Linked DNA regions of Acidicapsa ligni. The protein of the gene in region 1 interacts with the protein of each later gene in a pairwise test. Links are inferred from orthologs where the notes say so. Each region holds a gene or a part of one and is shown on either strand. Other genes may lie near its edges. The genes, in order: dnaA and dnaB.

Region 1 (7,261 bases):
CTCGATCGATACAAATCTAATCGACACAAATCTAAATGCTGCGCAAGGCCCCGGCACTATCACTTACAGCGTGGTGGATGCATTGCAGGCAGGGCCGATCAAGACACCGACAATCACTGTTCCCTTCTACTTTGCACGCCTCAATCCCAACTACCAGCAGCTTTCGAGTATCGAGGATCGCGCCAACTCCACGTATGAAGCGGCGATGATCAAGGTCGTTCGCTATGGCGGGCACGGCCTCAGCCTGCATGCTCATTACATCTATGCCCACGCGACCGACTGGAATCCGAACGAGTCTGGCAATGTCGCCGTTGATGATGTCCTTGATCCGCAGGATTTCCGGCAGGAGTACGGCACATCGAACATCGACATTCGCCATTCGGCGCAAGCGACCGTTCTTTTTGCGAGCCCCTGGAAGTTACACCACCTGACAGGCGATTTCATCAACGGTTGGAACATTGCAGCACTTACCCAGTACCGCAGCGGATTGCCGTTTACCATGCGGACCAGCGGCTATATTCCGGGGTTTTACGACAGTGAAAGACGGCTCATCGAAGGTGTCGGCCCTGGCATGAATGGCTCCGGAGGCGATAATCGCGTTTACGGCATCGGTCGCAATACCTATCGCTATCCGGCGACTTACACCGCCGATGCTCGGTTGGGCAAGCGCTTCCATCTTGCGAGGCAACGTGAAGTGGAGTTGCTCGCCGAGAGCTTTAATCTCTTTAACCATCAGAACGTAACGTTGCTTGAAACCACCGGCTACATTCTCGATCGCGGCTCAACATCGGGCAGCTTGCCCACGCTCAACTTTCTCACCGGCCTGACAACCGGGAGCACCGAGTTCGGCAAGCCGCTCGACGTGAATGCGACTAATTTCTATCGTCAGCGCGAGATCCAATTAGGCCTTCGCGTTCGCTTTTGAATTGCCATTAACTTGTGTGATCCAGCAGGATCTTCCAACCATCCGATCCCTTGTGCCACACCAGGCTGAAGATGCCGTCATCCTTTTTGGCTTCACCCCTGGCCGTTCGCTCCAGGTGAAAACGCCCTGTAACCACGGCGTATTCCGTCGCCCCTGAAGCCGATGGAAGCAACCTTATTTCAAGATCTGCAAAGGTGAGTGTGCCCATCTGCTCCTTGTTCGTATAGGACTTCTTATATCGCTCCATAATCGGAGCAAAGCCTTTGTTGATCTTGATACCGATGAACGTGGTTTCAGGGGAGTTTTCATAGCTTGCCATAAACCCAGGGATGTCGGCTCGATTCCACGCTGCAACCTGTGCATCCAGCACTGATCGGATCGCGGCTTTGTCTCCGTTGCCTGGAATATCCCGGCTGCTAACCCTCTGCGCGAACGCCAGATTGGCCAGCCCAAAAACCAATGCCAGCAGGATCGCCAATGCCTGCCTGCCGCTGTAATTGCGAGTACGAATGCGCATGGAAAATCTCCCGCAGCCAGCCTACAACGGATTCCTGTGCGCCATTTATTTTCCTATTGTTTCGTAATGAAAACACGATATGTCTTCGGTCCCTGAGAGGTTAAAATCACCAGCGAAACTCTTGCCAACTCCAGGTGGACAGAATAATATCGGCTTTCGAGAAAACCTTTACCCGGAAGAGGTTCCAGAAATGCGCTCTTTGCCTATCCTCATGAAAATCAGCCCGCTTCTGGGTCTCTTGCTCGCTCTGCCTGCGCTCGCTCAGGCACAGGAAAAATCTCCCGTCGTGCTCGCCATTCAAGTAGACAAACCACTGCACAGCGTGAGCCCCATGCTCTACGGGTTGATGACCGAAGAGATCAACTTCTCTTACGATGGCGGCCTGTATCCCGAGATGGTCAAGAATCGAACGTTGCGGGACCGAAACTGGAATCAGCAGGATTGGCTTGTAATCCAAAACGCAGCAGCAGGGGCCAAATTCGAGAAGGACAAAACCACCGGTCCTTCCGCTGCGCTGCATGACAGCATCAAGCTGACCGTGACCTCGGCTTCGCCATCGGAACCTGCCGGTTTGCGCAACATGGGCTACTGGGGCTATCCACTACGCCCGGACATGACCTATACCGCATCGCTTTACGCGAAAGCGGATGCGTCCGGCATGGGACCATTGAGCGTCAGCCTGATCAACAACAAGACCGGCAGGAGCGTCGCGCATGCTGAAATTCCATCCATCGGTAGCGATTGGAAGCAGTATACGGTTACCCTGCACACCGAAAAGATCGCTCCCTCGGAAGAAAACCATCTCGAACTGACCCTTTCCAAACCGGGAACTCTCTGGATGAACCTGGTCTCGGTCTTTCCACCCACATACAAAGGCCGCGTCAATGGCAACCGCATCGACCTGATGGAAAAGCTTGCGGGAATGCACCCGGCATTTCTTCGTTTCCCGGGCGGTAATTATCTTGAGGGCGACCACATCGACGAGCGCTACGAATGGAAGAAGACTATCGGCCCACTGGTCGATCGACCGACCCATCCCAGTCCCTGGAATTACCACTCATCGGATGGCCTCGGCCTGCTTGAGTTCCTGGAGTGGTGTGAAGACCTGCACATGCAGAATGTGCTCGCCGTCTACGCTGGTTATTCGATGAAGCAGGAGCATGTTGAGCCCGGCAAAGATCTCGAACCCTACGTCCAGGATGCGCTGGATGAGATCGAATATGCGACCGGAAGCACCGACACAAAGTGGGGCGCCGAGCGTGCCAGGGACGGTCATCCTGCACCGTTCAAACTGGCTTATGTCGAGATAGGCAATGAGGATTGGTTCGATCAATCGAAGAGCTACGATGGCCGTTTTGCGCAGTTCCACGATGCCATCAAGAAGAAGTATCCCGACCAAAAACTGATCGCCACCGCGCCTGTAACCAGCCGCAAGCCCGACGTGCTGGATGACCACTTCTATCTCAGCTCTGAAAACTACTTCGACGACGTACATCACTATGACAAGTTCGATCGCAACGGTCCCAGGATCTTCATGGGGGAATACGCGACGATGGAAGGCTCGCCGACGGGCGATTTCGGCGCGGCGCTGGGCGATGCGGCGTGGCTTACCGGGGTGGAGCGCAACAGCGATGTGGTCGTAATGTCGAGCTATGCGCCGCTGCTGGTGAACATTCACAACGGTGGTATGCAGTGGCATCCCGACCTGATCGGCTATGACGGCCTGACGAGCTATGGTTCGCCAAGCTATTACGTGCTTTCGCTCTTTGCCGACAAAGTTGGAGATGCTGTTCCGGATTCAACGATGACCGGCGCTGGGCCGCGGGTAGCGTATTCCGTCACCCATCAGGACGCGACAGGCAAAGTCTTTGTCAAGGTGGTCAACGGCGTTCCCACTGCGCAGGAGTTGGAAATCGATTTAAGCGGTGTAAGTGGAATTGTCGGCCCGGCGAAGCTGACGCGGCTGCATGCCCTGTCCCCTGCAGATACCAACACCATCCTTGATCCGAAGCACATCGTTCCGGTGGAGAGCACGCTTCCTGTTATGGGAACGAAGCTGAAACACATAATTCCGGGATATTCTTTTGAGCTGATTGAGCTTGATACGAAGAAATAACTCGACTCTTGCATCACGAATAAAATGGCCACTCCCGATATCACGGAGTGGCCATTTTACTTATTACCTGATTACATCGACTTATACGCCGGATGTTATCCGTTCAGGGTTTCCTGCAACTTATTAATCGTTCGATTGAGATCCTTGTCCGTTCGGCGCAGCTCGTCGATCTTTCCGATGGAATGCATAACTGTTGTGTGATGCTTGCCACCGAACTGACGGCCTATCTCAGGCAAGCTTGCTTCGGTCAGATTTTTGGCCAGATACATGGCAATCTGCCGAGGTACAACGACAGCGCGCGAATTATTCTTCTGCTTCAACTCGCTCACGCGCATGCCGAAGCTTTCAGCCACAGCTTTCTGGATCGCATCGATGGTGATCTTGCGAACCTGCGTGTCGATGAATTGCTTGAGGCATTGCTGCGTGGACTGGAGTGTAATCTCCATGCCGTTCATGTTGCACCAGGCGATCAGCCGCACCAGTGCGCCCTCCAGCTCACGCACGTTGGTGCGCACGTTGGAAGCGATGAACATCGCAACATCCGTCGGCAGGCTGGCCTGTTCGCTCTCTGCTTTCTTTTGCAGAATTGCGACCTTCGTCTCCAGATCCGGCGGCTGAATATCCGCAATCAATCCCCACTCAAAACGCGAGCGTAGACGATCTTCAATCTCCGCAAGTTCCTTTGGAGGGCGATCGGAAGCGATGACGATCTGCTTCATGCTTTCGTGCAGCGCGTTGAAAGTATGGAAGAACTCTTCCTGCGTGCGCTCCTTCTGCGCGATGAACTGAATATCGTCGATCAGCAGCACATCCACGCCGCGGAAGCGATCGCGGAAACTCGTCATGCGGTCGTTACGCAGCGAGTTGATCATCTCGTTGGTGAACTTCTCCGCGGACACATAGCAGATGCTCGCAATGGGCTGGCGACGCTTCACTTCGTGGCCAATGGCGTGCATTAAATGCGTCTTGCCCATTCCGACGCCGCCATACAGAAACAGCGGATTGTAAGCCTTCGACGGACGCTCTGCTACAGCCAGTGAAGCGGCGCGCGCGAACTGGTTGCCATTGCCGATCACAAAATTTTCGAATGTATAACGCTGGTTGAGCTGCGCTGCGCTTGACCAGTCAAACTTCGCCTGCTGCTCAGAGACGTAGCCGCCGCGGCGGTTGTTCTGGTTGGCATAGTTGGACTGGTTATAGCCAGACTGGCTTGGATGAGGAGCCGTCGGCGCATGCGTCGGCACTGGGCCAAAGCCGCCATCCTTGCGTACTGGAGGCTGCGAAGGGTCATCGTCGATCGTGACGAATGCCACATCATCCATATCAAGCTTGAGCAGATCGATCGCTTCCTGAATCAGGTCGCTGTACTTGTCGCCAATGTGCTGGAACTCTTCTGTTGGAATCCGCACATAAAGCGTGCGGCCCGCGATGTGGCTATAACGAGTAGGCTTGAGCCAGGTCTCGAAAGACTGTCGATTGACCTTCTTTTCGAGAGCCGCCAGAATTTGAATCCAGGGGTTGATTACCGGGGCTGGGGAGGTTGCAAATGACATTGATAACTTCCTTACGTGCACGCTATGCGCGCCTGTATTCCTGATCAGTAAACGATCTTTATTACGCTACAAAAAAAGCAATGCTTCGCCCTCGGCGCGCAGTGTGTAACTTCGCGTCGTCTCTGTTCTTATAACTGCCGAGAGATTTTCGGACTGGGTCGCCCGAAATTTGCATCGACTTCGTAGACAAAAATTCAGTTCAGCGGTGCGTCAGAATCTTTGGTGAACGGGTCCGATACTAGCACAATTCGCGGGTTCTGCAACCTCTCATTCATATAACTCTGGGAATTGCACCAGCCATGGTGAAACTTGAAGAAACTCTTCGAAAAGACAGGCTGAGGAAGGTGTTTCAGAGCCCCTTCAGTGCCGTTCGAACCAAGACAAATCTTAGCCCGAATTCGGATTCTACACCCCTCCGGCTGGATGGAAAAGCCTCATACAAAACACATCTCACTCTGGATTCCAAACTGGTTCTGCGCTATACTTAAAACTTGCCATTCAGGCACAGATTTTCACAAAGAAGGTTCAGGAGCAGCTCCCATGCCCAAGCGCACATTTCAGCCCAACCGCCGCAAGCGCGTCAAGACCCATGGCTTTCGGGCCCGCATGAAGACCAAGAGCGGAGCAGCCGTACTCAGCCGCCGCCGCGCACAGGGCCGCAAGCGCGTTGCCGTCAGCGCTGGCTTCCGCGACTAGTTTTCAGCGTGGCCGCTCTTCCCTGTGAATTTACGGGTCAGAGCGGCCATTGCTTGAGCGTTAGATCGTTAGATCATCCAGCCCAGTCGTTGCACCGGCTTCATTCCCTGTCCACAGTCACTACCGACTTCGCGAGTAGCGGCACCCGCCAAATTACTTCTGTCGGCAGACGGTGCCAGCGATGACTTCCCTATCTGAGCCTCGATCGGTATTGCCAGCATCGGCACAGGACTTTCGCCTGCGCAAACATGCTGACTATCAGCGTGTTTACAAGGCCACTCGCAAGCAGTTCAGCCCGTCGATGACGTGGTTTGTCGCCGCGAGGCCCACGCTGCCTGCTGTCGAGCTGCAGAGCTGCCCCCGTGTCGGCCTTACTGTGGGCAAGGTCATCGGCAAGGCGCATGAGCGCAATCGCATCAAACGCCGCCTGCGCGAGATCATCCGGCAGCATCTTTGCGAATTGCCAGACAACATCGATCTGATCCTGCATCCGCGCCGTTCTGTCATAACGATGGAATCCGGGAAACTTCAGACCGAGGTTTTGCGTATCTTCCGTCAGGTGGCAACGCAGATGCGGCAATCTGTTCCTCCGGCAGCGGCCAAAGCTGCTGCTCAAGGCACAAATCAGGTCCACGTTCTGGCGCCGCGGCCTACCACTTCGTTATGAAGCGCATTTTGTTGGCGATTCTCGGCTTCTACCGCTACTGGCTCTCGCCGGCTATGCATTCGCTCTTCCCTGGTGGTTGCCGCTACGAGCCTACGTGCTCCCAGTACGCAGTGGAAGCCGTAACCATCCACGGGCCAGTACGCGGCTCCTGGATGGCCCTGCGCCGTCTCCTGCGCTGCCATCCTTTTGCGCGAATCCGCAATGGCGGTTTCGATCCCGTTCCATTCCCCGGCACTCCATCTTCAACCCGACCCGTTACCATAGAAAGCGGCGCTCTTCACGCGGCGCACCTTTGTAACAAACGACAGGACTGAACCTTTGGCTGAACTTCGTAATCCCAATGCTCCAACGCAGGGCTCCGGTGGCGGAGGCGGCGACATGCGCTCCATGATCGCCTTTACCGTTCTGGCCCTGGTCGCACTTCTTGCCTTTCAATACTTCAAGCCGACACCACCTCCGGCTCCGCAGCCGCAACAACAGCAGCAGAGCAGCCAGCCCTCATCGGCAGCGCCCAGCCAGCCAGCGGCGAGTGGAGCGGTCCCGGCTCCGGGTGCAGCGCCCATTGTTGCAGCGTCCTCTGAAACTGAGACTGTAGTCGAGAACGAGCTTTACCGCATCACATTTACCAACAAAGGCGCGCAGGTCAAACACTGGATACTCAAGCATTACTGCGCAGAGTCCGAAGGCCGCAAGATGGACCGCAACTGCAAGGACCCGCAGGGCCGGCAGTGGAATCTGGATCTTGTCGATCAGCCGGCCGCCGCGCAATTTGGCCTGCCTCTCTCGC
Region 2 (7,281 bases), 510 kb from region 1 along the record:
ATTGCGGCCGATGGGGTGGTTGGCAGGGAACGGATTGTCGATCTTTCAAAACAGATGAATGCGGCGGGTGAGGTCGATTGGGATGCGCCTGCCGGAGCTTGGTCGGTTTATCGATTTGGGCATACGACTACGGGTGGGATGATTCAACCGGCGCAGTGGGAGGCGATAGGGCTGGAGTGCGACAAGATGAGCCGCGAGGCGGTGACGTTCCACATTGAGCATGTGCTGGGGGAGATTCGGAAGCACCTGGGTGAGCTGATGGGATCGACGCTGACTACCCTTTACTTCGACAGCTATGAGGCGGGAAACGCGACGTGGACGCCGAAGATGCGGGAGGAGTTTCGTGCGCGGCGTGGCTATGAGATGACGCAGTGGCTGCCGGTGCTGGCGGGGCGCGTGGTGGAAAGCGCGGCGGAGACTGCGAAGTTCAAAGAGGATTTTCAGCGGACGATTGAGGATCTGTATCGCGACTGCTATTGGGGCACGCCGGGGCCGCTTATTCGCGAGGCGGGGATGAAGTTTGTGGCGGAGCCATATGAGGGTCCGTGGGAGATTGGCGAGGTGGTGAAGTCGCTGGATATCCCGGCGGTGGAGTTCTGGACGGATAACGGGCGCTATTCGCCGTGGGATCTGGAGCCGGTGGTGAAGGCGGCGCGGAAGGCTGGCGACACATTGATTGTGGCGGAGGCTTTTTCAACGCAGCCGGAGTTTGCGCGGTGGACGGAGCATCCGGCGTGGCTGAAGCCGGTGGGGGATGGGGCGTTTTGCGCGGGGGTGAACCGGGTGAATGTTCACCATTTTGTGCAGCAGGCGTGGGATGCGAAGTATCAGCCGGGCAACGTGATGGGGCAGTGGGGCATGCACCTGGGACGCTACCAGACCTGGTGGAAGCCGGGACGGGCGTGGCTGAACTATCTGTGGCGCTGCCAGGCGCTTTTGCAGCGCGGGGAGTATGTGGCTCCCTCGGCGGAGACGAGTTTGGTGGTGGCTACGGACGATCCTGGAGTCGGGCCAGGGTTGCATAGCATTCATCGGCGGGATCGACAGGATGGTGGAACAGAGATTTATTTTGTTGCGAATCAGGAGTGGCGGGCTGGGCAGGTGGAGTGCACGTTTCCGGTGAAGGGGATGCAGCCGGAGCTTTGGGATCCGGTGGCGAATACGGTGCGGGATCTGACGGAGTTTCGGCAGACGGCGAATGGGACGAGTTTTGGGCTGGAGTTTGCGGAGACGCAGAGCTATTTCGTGGTATTTCGGCGGACGATTGCGGCGGGTTTTGCGGGGAAAGGCAAGCCGGGTACGGACTTCCCTGCTCTGAATTCCGGCCCGGAGTTGGCGGGACCGTGGCAGGTGAGCTTCGATCCGAGGTGGGGTGGTCCGGCAGCGGTGCAGTTTGATTCGCTGATGGATTGGACGACGCACAAGGATGCGGGCATTCAGTATTACTCGGGGATGGCGGTTTATTCGAAGGAGATTGAACTGGAAGCGGCACCGGCGGGGCGCAAGGTTTACCTGGATCTTGGGGTGGTGAAGCATATCGCCGAGGTGACGTTGAATGGGAAGAATCTCGGCGTGGTTTGGACGGCCCCGTGGAGAGTGGATGTCACGGACGCGATGCGGCCCGGGAAGAATCGGCTGGAGATTGCGGTGACGAATGTCTGGGCAAATCGACTGATCGGGGATGAGCAGCATCCGTCGGATGCGGAGTGGAGGATGGGTGATCCGGATGCGAAGAGCGGGGCTTTTATGCGCGAATTTCCAGACTGGTTCCTGAAGGATGAGCCGCGCCCGGTGAAGGAGCGGCTGACGTTTACGACCTGGAACTACTTTACGAAGGATTCCCCGTTGGAGACTTCGGGATTGATGGGGCCGGTGACGGTGATGGTCGAGGCAGAGTAGTCCAAATCGTAACGAGAGCGAAGGATACTCAGGCAATCTGGGCAGGGCTTTCGCGCAATTTGCGGCGTGCCCTACGGATTGGTCTGAGGGGACTTGTCGCCTTTTGAGAAGAGTGGGATGTGGAAGGGAAGTTCGGCCTGAGATTTGGTTTTGGGAGCTTTGGTCCTGGCGTTCGGGACTTCCTGACGGATGAGTGTGCGCTGCGCGTTGAGGCAGACCCAGTTGCCGTGCTGGCGCTGGAAGACGTGGGTGAAGACGCCTCTATCCTCGACCGCGCCATTGACCGTCTTGTGTTTGTACGAGTAGGTGCCGTTGGCTACGGCTATGTCTCCCAGTACGCGGACGGTAATGACGTGCAGGTCTGTGGTGGCGGTCTTGTCTTCCTGGTTGATGACGGCGACTACCTGCTGGTTGCGGCTGGTGATGTCTCCGTAGGCAGAGATGTCGACGAAGAGTGGGGAGAGCACGAGTTCGAGACCGTACTGATCACGCTGATTCAGGGCGGTGCTCCATTTGTCTTCGACTTGCTGTAGTTCGCGGATTTCTGGGCTTTCGGCGGACGCGGCGAGGGATTGGCCAGGTTGGTTTGCCGATACCTCTGGAACGGAAGTCTGAGCGAATACGGAGCTTGCTCCAAGAGCCAAAAGAACAGGTGCTACATACAGGAAATGCTTCATAAGCGGGTACTCCTATAGACGATCTTACTGCTCAAGGGTTAGAGGACGGTGAGCGGGCCTGTATCTATTTGGAGGAAATGGACGTTTGGTGACCTGTTTTGCGAATTCTTCACAGGTACGCTCGCGCCGCGATTTTTCGTACACTGACTGGGATGGCTTCGACTCCCAGCTTTTCTATCGACAATGGCCTGCCCTCTAACATTGATGCTGAGAGGACGATTCTCGGCGCAATTTTGCTGGAGAATCATGCGCTTTCCGAGGCGGAAGAGAGGCTGACTCCGGATGATTTTTCGCTGGATTCGCATCGGCGTATCTACCAGCGGATGACCGAGCTGGGCGGCGAAGGTCATGCGATCGACCTGGTTACGGTGGCGCATGAGCTATCGAAATATAAAGAGCTTGAGTCGGTTGGGGGTGTGGCCTATCTGGCCTCGCTGACGGAGGGGTTGCCGCGCCGGCCAATCATCGACGAGTACATTCGTATCGTCAAGGATAAGAGTCTCTTACGGCAGTTGATGCTGATTTGCTCGGCGGCGATTGCGCGGGCCGCGGATCAGAGCGAGACGGCGCTGGATGTTTTAAATGCCGCTGAATCGCAGTTGCTGGAGGTTGGCGAGAAGAGTATTTCGAAGGGGCTGGCGAGCCTTGAGGATATTGTCGCCGGGTCATTCGGGTCGATTGACAATCTTTACCAGCAGGCGCGTGAGGTTACCGGACTTGAGACGTACTTCACCGAGTTCGACAAGATGACCAGCGGGCTGCAAAAGGGTGAGTTGATCATTATTGCGGCGCGGCCCTCAATGGGCAAGACGGCGTGGGCGATCAACATTGCGCAGAATGCGGCGGTGCGGGGCAAGGCGGTGGTCGCTGTCTTCTCGCTGGAAATGTCGAAAGAAGCGCTGTTGCGTCGTATGCTGGCGAGCCAGGCGTGGGTTGACCAGCGCAAGTTGCAGACGGGCTTTTTAGGGCGCGACGATCAGGACAAGCTGCGCACGGCGCTTGAAGACCTGGTGGAGTCGAAGATGTTTATCGACGATACGCCGGGAATTTCGCTGGCCGAGATGCGGGCCAAGGCGCGGCGGTTGAAGCAGACATCGGGTGGCGCGCTGGATCTGATCGTGGTGGATTACCTGCAACTGATGACGGCTTCGCTGCCTTCGCAGGGTGGGAAGCGGTTTGAGAGCCGGACGCAGGAAGTTTCGGCGATTTCGCGCGGGTTGAAGGCTCTGGCGAAAGAGATGGATGTACCGGTGATTGCGCTTTCGCAGCTTTCGCGTGCGAGTGAGCGCCGTGGGGATGACAAGAAGCCGTTGCTGAGCGATCTGCGCGAGTCGGGTTCGATTGAGCAGGACGCGGACGTGGTGGCGTTTATTCACCGCGAGAGCTATTACAACCGCGACAAGGAAGAAGACCCCGACAAGAACAAGGCGGAGATCATTATTGCCAAGCAGAGAAACGGGCCGACGGGGTCGGTAGATCTGGCGTTTCTATCGCAGTTTACGCGGTTTGAGAATCTGGATACTGTGCACGACGGGCAGTAAGAAGATTCGCAACGATTCCTGAACCGGTGGGTGGAGAGGGACTTGAATGGACGCGATTCAGAAACTTATCCAGGCTATTTCTTCGCTGCTCTGGCCTTTGATTACGATCGGGCTGCTGCTCAGCTTCAGACCTGCAATTGCTGCCATCATTGAATCCGCCAAGTCGCGAAAGTTTACGCTGAAGATTGGCGGGCAGGAACTGACGATGGAAGAGGCGAACCAGGTTCAGCAGAATCTAATTGCGGATCTCCAGGCCAGGGTTACTGAGATTCAAAAGGAACTGGCAGGCTCGGGAAACCCGGTTTTCTCGGAAAGCCCGGTTTTGCCGGGTCTGGTTGCGCCTGCTGCTTCTTCTAATGTGGAGCGGATCGCGAGTGAAACTGCCGCGGAGCCGCGCAGGATTTCGAGGATTCTGTGGGTGGACGATAACCCTAAAAATAATAGTTATTTTATTCAGCGGCTGACGGACAGGGGCGTTCATGTGGATCTTGCCGAGTCGACTTCTGCGGGTATAAAGCTTTTCAGCTCGGAGAGCTATGACTACATCATTTCCGATATGGGCCGCCGGGATGGCCTGAACTATCGCTCTACGGCGGGGATCGAGCTTTTGAGGCTGATCCGGGATAAGAGCAAGACTGTTCCTTTTGTGTTCTTCAGCAGCGCGAGCGCGATGCAGGCTCATGGCGCGGAAGCTCTTAGTCTGGGCGCGACGGCGTTTACGTCTTCGCCGACGGAGTTGTTTGGGATGCTGGATGCTGCGACTACTACGACGACTGCTACATCCAAGGGGCAGGCTTAGGGCAGAACATTTCTTTTGATTCTTGAGTTGATGCTTTCTATTGCTGCAGGTGGTGGGCGAAGAAGGCTGTTTCTGCTGCGTAGGCTTTTAGCCAGTCGCGGTGGAGGAGGAAGTCGTGAATTTCGTCGGGGAAGATGAGTTCATCGACGGAGACCTGCTGCTTGCGAAGGGCGGCTGCGAGTTTGGGCGTTTGCGAAAACTGCACGTTGCGGTCGTCGTCGCCGTGGATGAGCAGGACGGGCGAGCGCCAGGTGGAGACGGATGAGATTGGCGAGGATTCATAGGCGATGCGGGAGCGATTGGGGTCGGCTGTGGGGTCGTAGCTGGTGTTCCAGTTGCCGAGCTCGATGTTCCAGTCGTGGACGCCGTGGAAGTCGACTCCGGCGCTAAAGAGGTCGGAGGCGCGGGCTAATGCGAGCGCGGTGAGGTAGCCGCCGTAGCTGCCTCCCCAGGAGCCGATGTGGGCTGGATCAACATCGGGCCGGTTGCGGAGATAGAGGCCTGCGCCGAGGACGTCGTTGAATTCGCTGGCACCGTCTGCGCCATAGTTGAGGGCTTCGCGGAAGTTGAGGCCGTAACCGATGCCGCTGCGGTAGTTGACGCTGAGCACAACATAGCCCTGGCTGGCGAGGTATTGGTTCATGCCATAGGCGTTGTTGTAGTACTGCATGTAATGCCAGCCGAGAAGCATCTGCCGGCGCGAGCCTCCGTGGAAGAAGACGAGTGCCGGATGGCGGGTGGTGCTGGAGGCTGGCGGCAGGAAGAGCTGGCCGTGAATCTGCATGCCGTCCGCGGAGCTGAGGATGACTTGTTGCGGGACGACGAGACTGGCGGCGGGAAAGTCTTTAGGGATGGCTTCAGGGTTGAGGTCAACTAACTGATTGCCGGTTACGATGGCGGGCCGCATTGGCAGGCGCGCATCGGAACGGAGAACGGCTACGGTCCGATTGTCGCTGACGAGGATGGGTGTGACTTCGATGCCTTCGCCGCGGGTGATGGCTTTTGGTTTGCCGATTGTTTGCGATGAGACGGCGAGTTTCCAGATGTGGCGGCGGTCGATATCTTTAGAGTCTGCGGCAGAATCTCCGGTGCCTTGATTTGAGGAATAGACGAGTTCGGTGCGGTCTTTGCTGAGATTGGTGTGCTCAACTTCGAAGTCGCCGGGGGTGAGCAGGGTTGCTGTTCCGCCGGAGGTTGGCACGGCGTAGAGATGGAGCCAGCCGTCGAGTTCGCTGGGGAAAACGATCTGGCTGGCTGCGGTCCAGAGGAGTTGGTTGTCGGAGGCCAATGCGCGGAAGACGCTGCCCTGGCCTGCGGCGGCTTTCCATATTTCGTGACTTTGTATCTCATTGCTCGGGATGTCATGGTTTTGGCCAGTACCCATGTCGGCTATGCGAATGGACCACGGGGTGATGGCGGTGCGGCTGGGGGCGAACAGATAGTCGTCGTCCGTGGTGGCGGTGCGAATGAAGGCTATTTGCCTGCTATCTGGTGACCATGCGGGTTCCATGTCGCTGTCTGCGCTGGGGCTCAGGTAGGTGAGCGATTTTGCCCCGAGGTCGTAGACGCCGATGAAGCCGTCGTTATCGCGGGTGCTGACGAAGGCCAGTTTGCTGCCGTCGGGCGAGAGGCGCAGGCTGCCGATGCTGCCTCGGGTGTGGAGGAGCTGTTCCGGCTTGGGCTGCGGAGCTTTGCCTGCAGCCAGTTTGACCATCCAGAGCTGATTGTTGCTGATGTAGATAAGGGCGTCGCCGCTGCTGGTGAAGAGTGGGGCGCGGCCTTCGGCGACCTTTGTCGATTGGCCGGATTTTATGTCAACCAGGAAGATTTCGGGGCTTACTCCGCCGGGGAGCAGGGCGGGATTGGCGGCGGGTTTGTTGGGGGCTTCGAAGTCGGTGCCTCGGGCGTAGGCGATCTGCTGTGCGTCGGGGGACCAGGCTACGTTGCCGAGTTCGATGCCGTCGTCTTCGGTGTACTTCGTCAATTGGCGGGCGGTGTATTTGCCGTTGGCTGGGTCAGCGATCCAGAGATTACGCCGGCCTTCGGCGTCGGCGATCCAACTGATGCGATTGAGGGCGGGTGCGGCCTGGAGTTCAGAGGGGAATGGGGCGCTGAGGACTTGCGGAAGGGTGAATGGAGCCTGCGCGCTGGCCGCGATGGCGAGGAGGATCGGGGCAGCAAAGGATGCAATGCGGAATGAGTTGGGCAAGTCCGGACTCCTTGATGCTATGTCGGGATGCTTTCATTCGGGTGGGGAAATGTCTAGAAGGGAATTTGGGGGGGGTGCAAGGGCAACGCAACAGCAGATTTCTTTTCGAGAATGATGGCTGGGAAGGCAAGGGCAACTGCAAAGGCAAGGCAACAG

Evidence for each region.
Region 2: the proteins of dnaA (region 1) and dnaB interact in binary tests that used the Escherichia coli proteins (3 or more experiments, as listed by UniProt). The link is inferred for Acidicapsa ligni from one-to-one orthologs.

Annotation. Positions count from the first base shown.
Region 1 is NZ_JAGSYG010000001.1:84,010-91,270, forward strand. Bases 2,883-5,753 are described here. They hold dnaA (chromosomal replication initiator protein DnaA), read right to left. Parts: upstream 5,112-5,753; coding sequence 3,654-5,111; downstream 2,883-3,653. Other genes in these bases: OHL19_RS00390 (alpha-L-arabinofuranosidase C-terminal domain-containing protein), read left to right, coding at 2,883-3,558; rpmH (50S ribosomal protein L34), read left to right, coding at 5,652-5,753. Also shown: OHL19_RS00380 (carboxypeptidase-like regulatory domain-containing protein), read left to right, coding at 1-925; OHL19_RS00385 (YybH family protein), read right to left, coding at 933-1,442; more of OHL19_RS00390, read left to right, coding at 1,633-2,882; more of rpmH, read left to right, coding at 5,754-5,807; rnpA (ribonuclease P protein component), read left to right, coding at 5,989-6,474; membrane protein insertion efficiency factor YidD, read left to right, coding at 6,471-6,788; membrane protein insertase YidC, read left to right, coding at 6,793-7,261. UniProt on the Escherichia coli protein: Plays an essential in the initiation and regulation of chromosomal replication. Binds in an ATP-dependent fashion to the origin of replication (oriC) to initiate formation of the DNA replication initiation complex once per cell cycle.
Region 2 is NZ_JAGSYG010000001.1:595,934-603,214, forward strand. The notes cover bases 2,032-4,922. They hold dnaB (replicative DNA helicase), read left to right. Parts: upstream 2,032-2,728; coding sequence 2,729-4,117; downstream 4,118-4,922. Other genes in these bases: OHL19_RS02350 (nuclear transport factor 2 family protein), read right to left, coding at 2,032-2,576; OHL19_RS02360 (response regulator), read left to right, coding at 4,164-4,916. Also shown: OHL19_RS02345 (glycosyl hydrolase), read left to right, coding at 1-1,899; more of OHL19_RS02350, read right to left, coding at 1,971-2,031; OHL19_RS02365 (S9 family peptidase), read right to left, coding at 4,954-7,125. UniProt on the Escherichia coli protein: The main replicative DNA helicase, it participates in initiation and elongation during chromosome replication. Travels ahead of the DNA replisome, separating dsDNA into templates for DNA synthesis.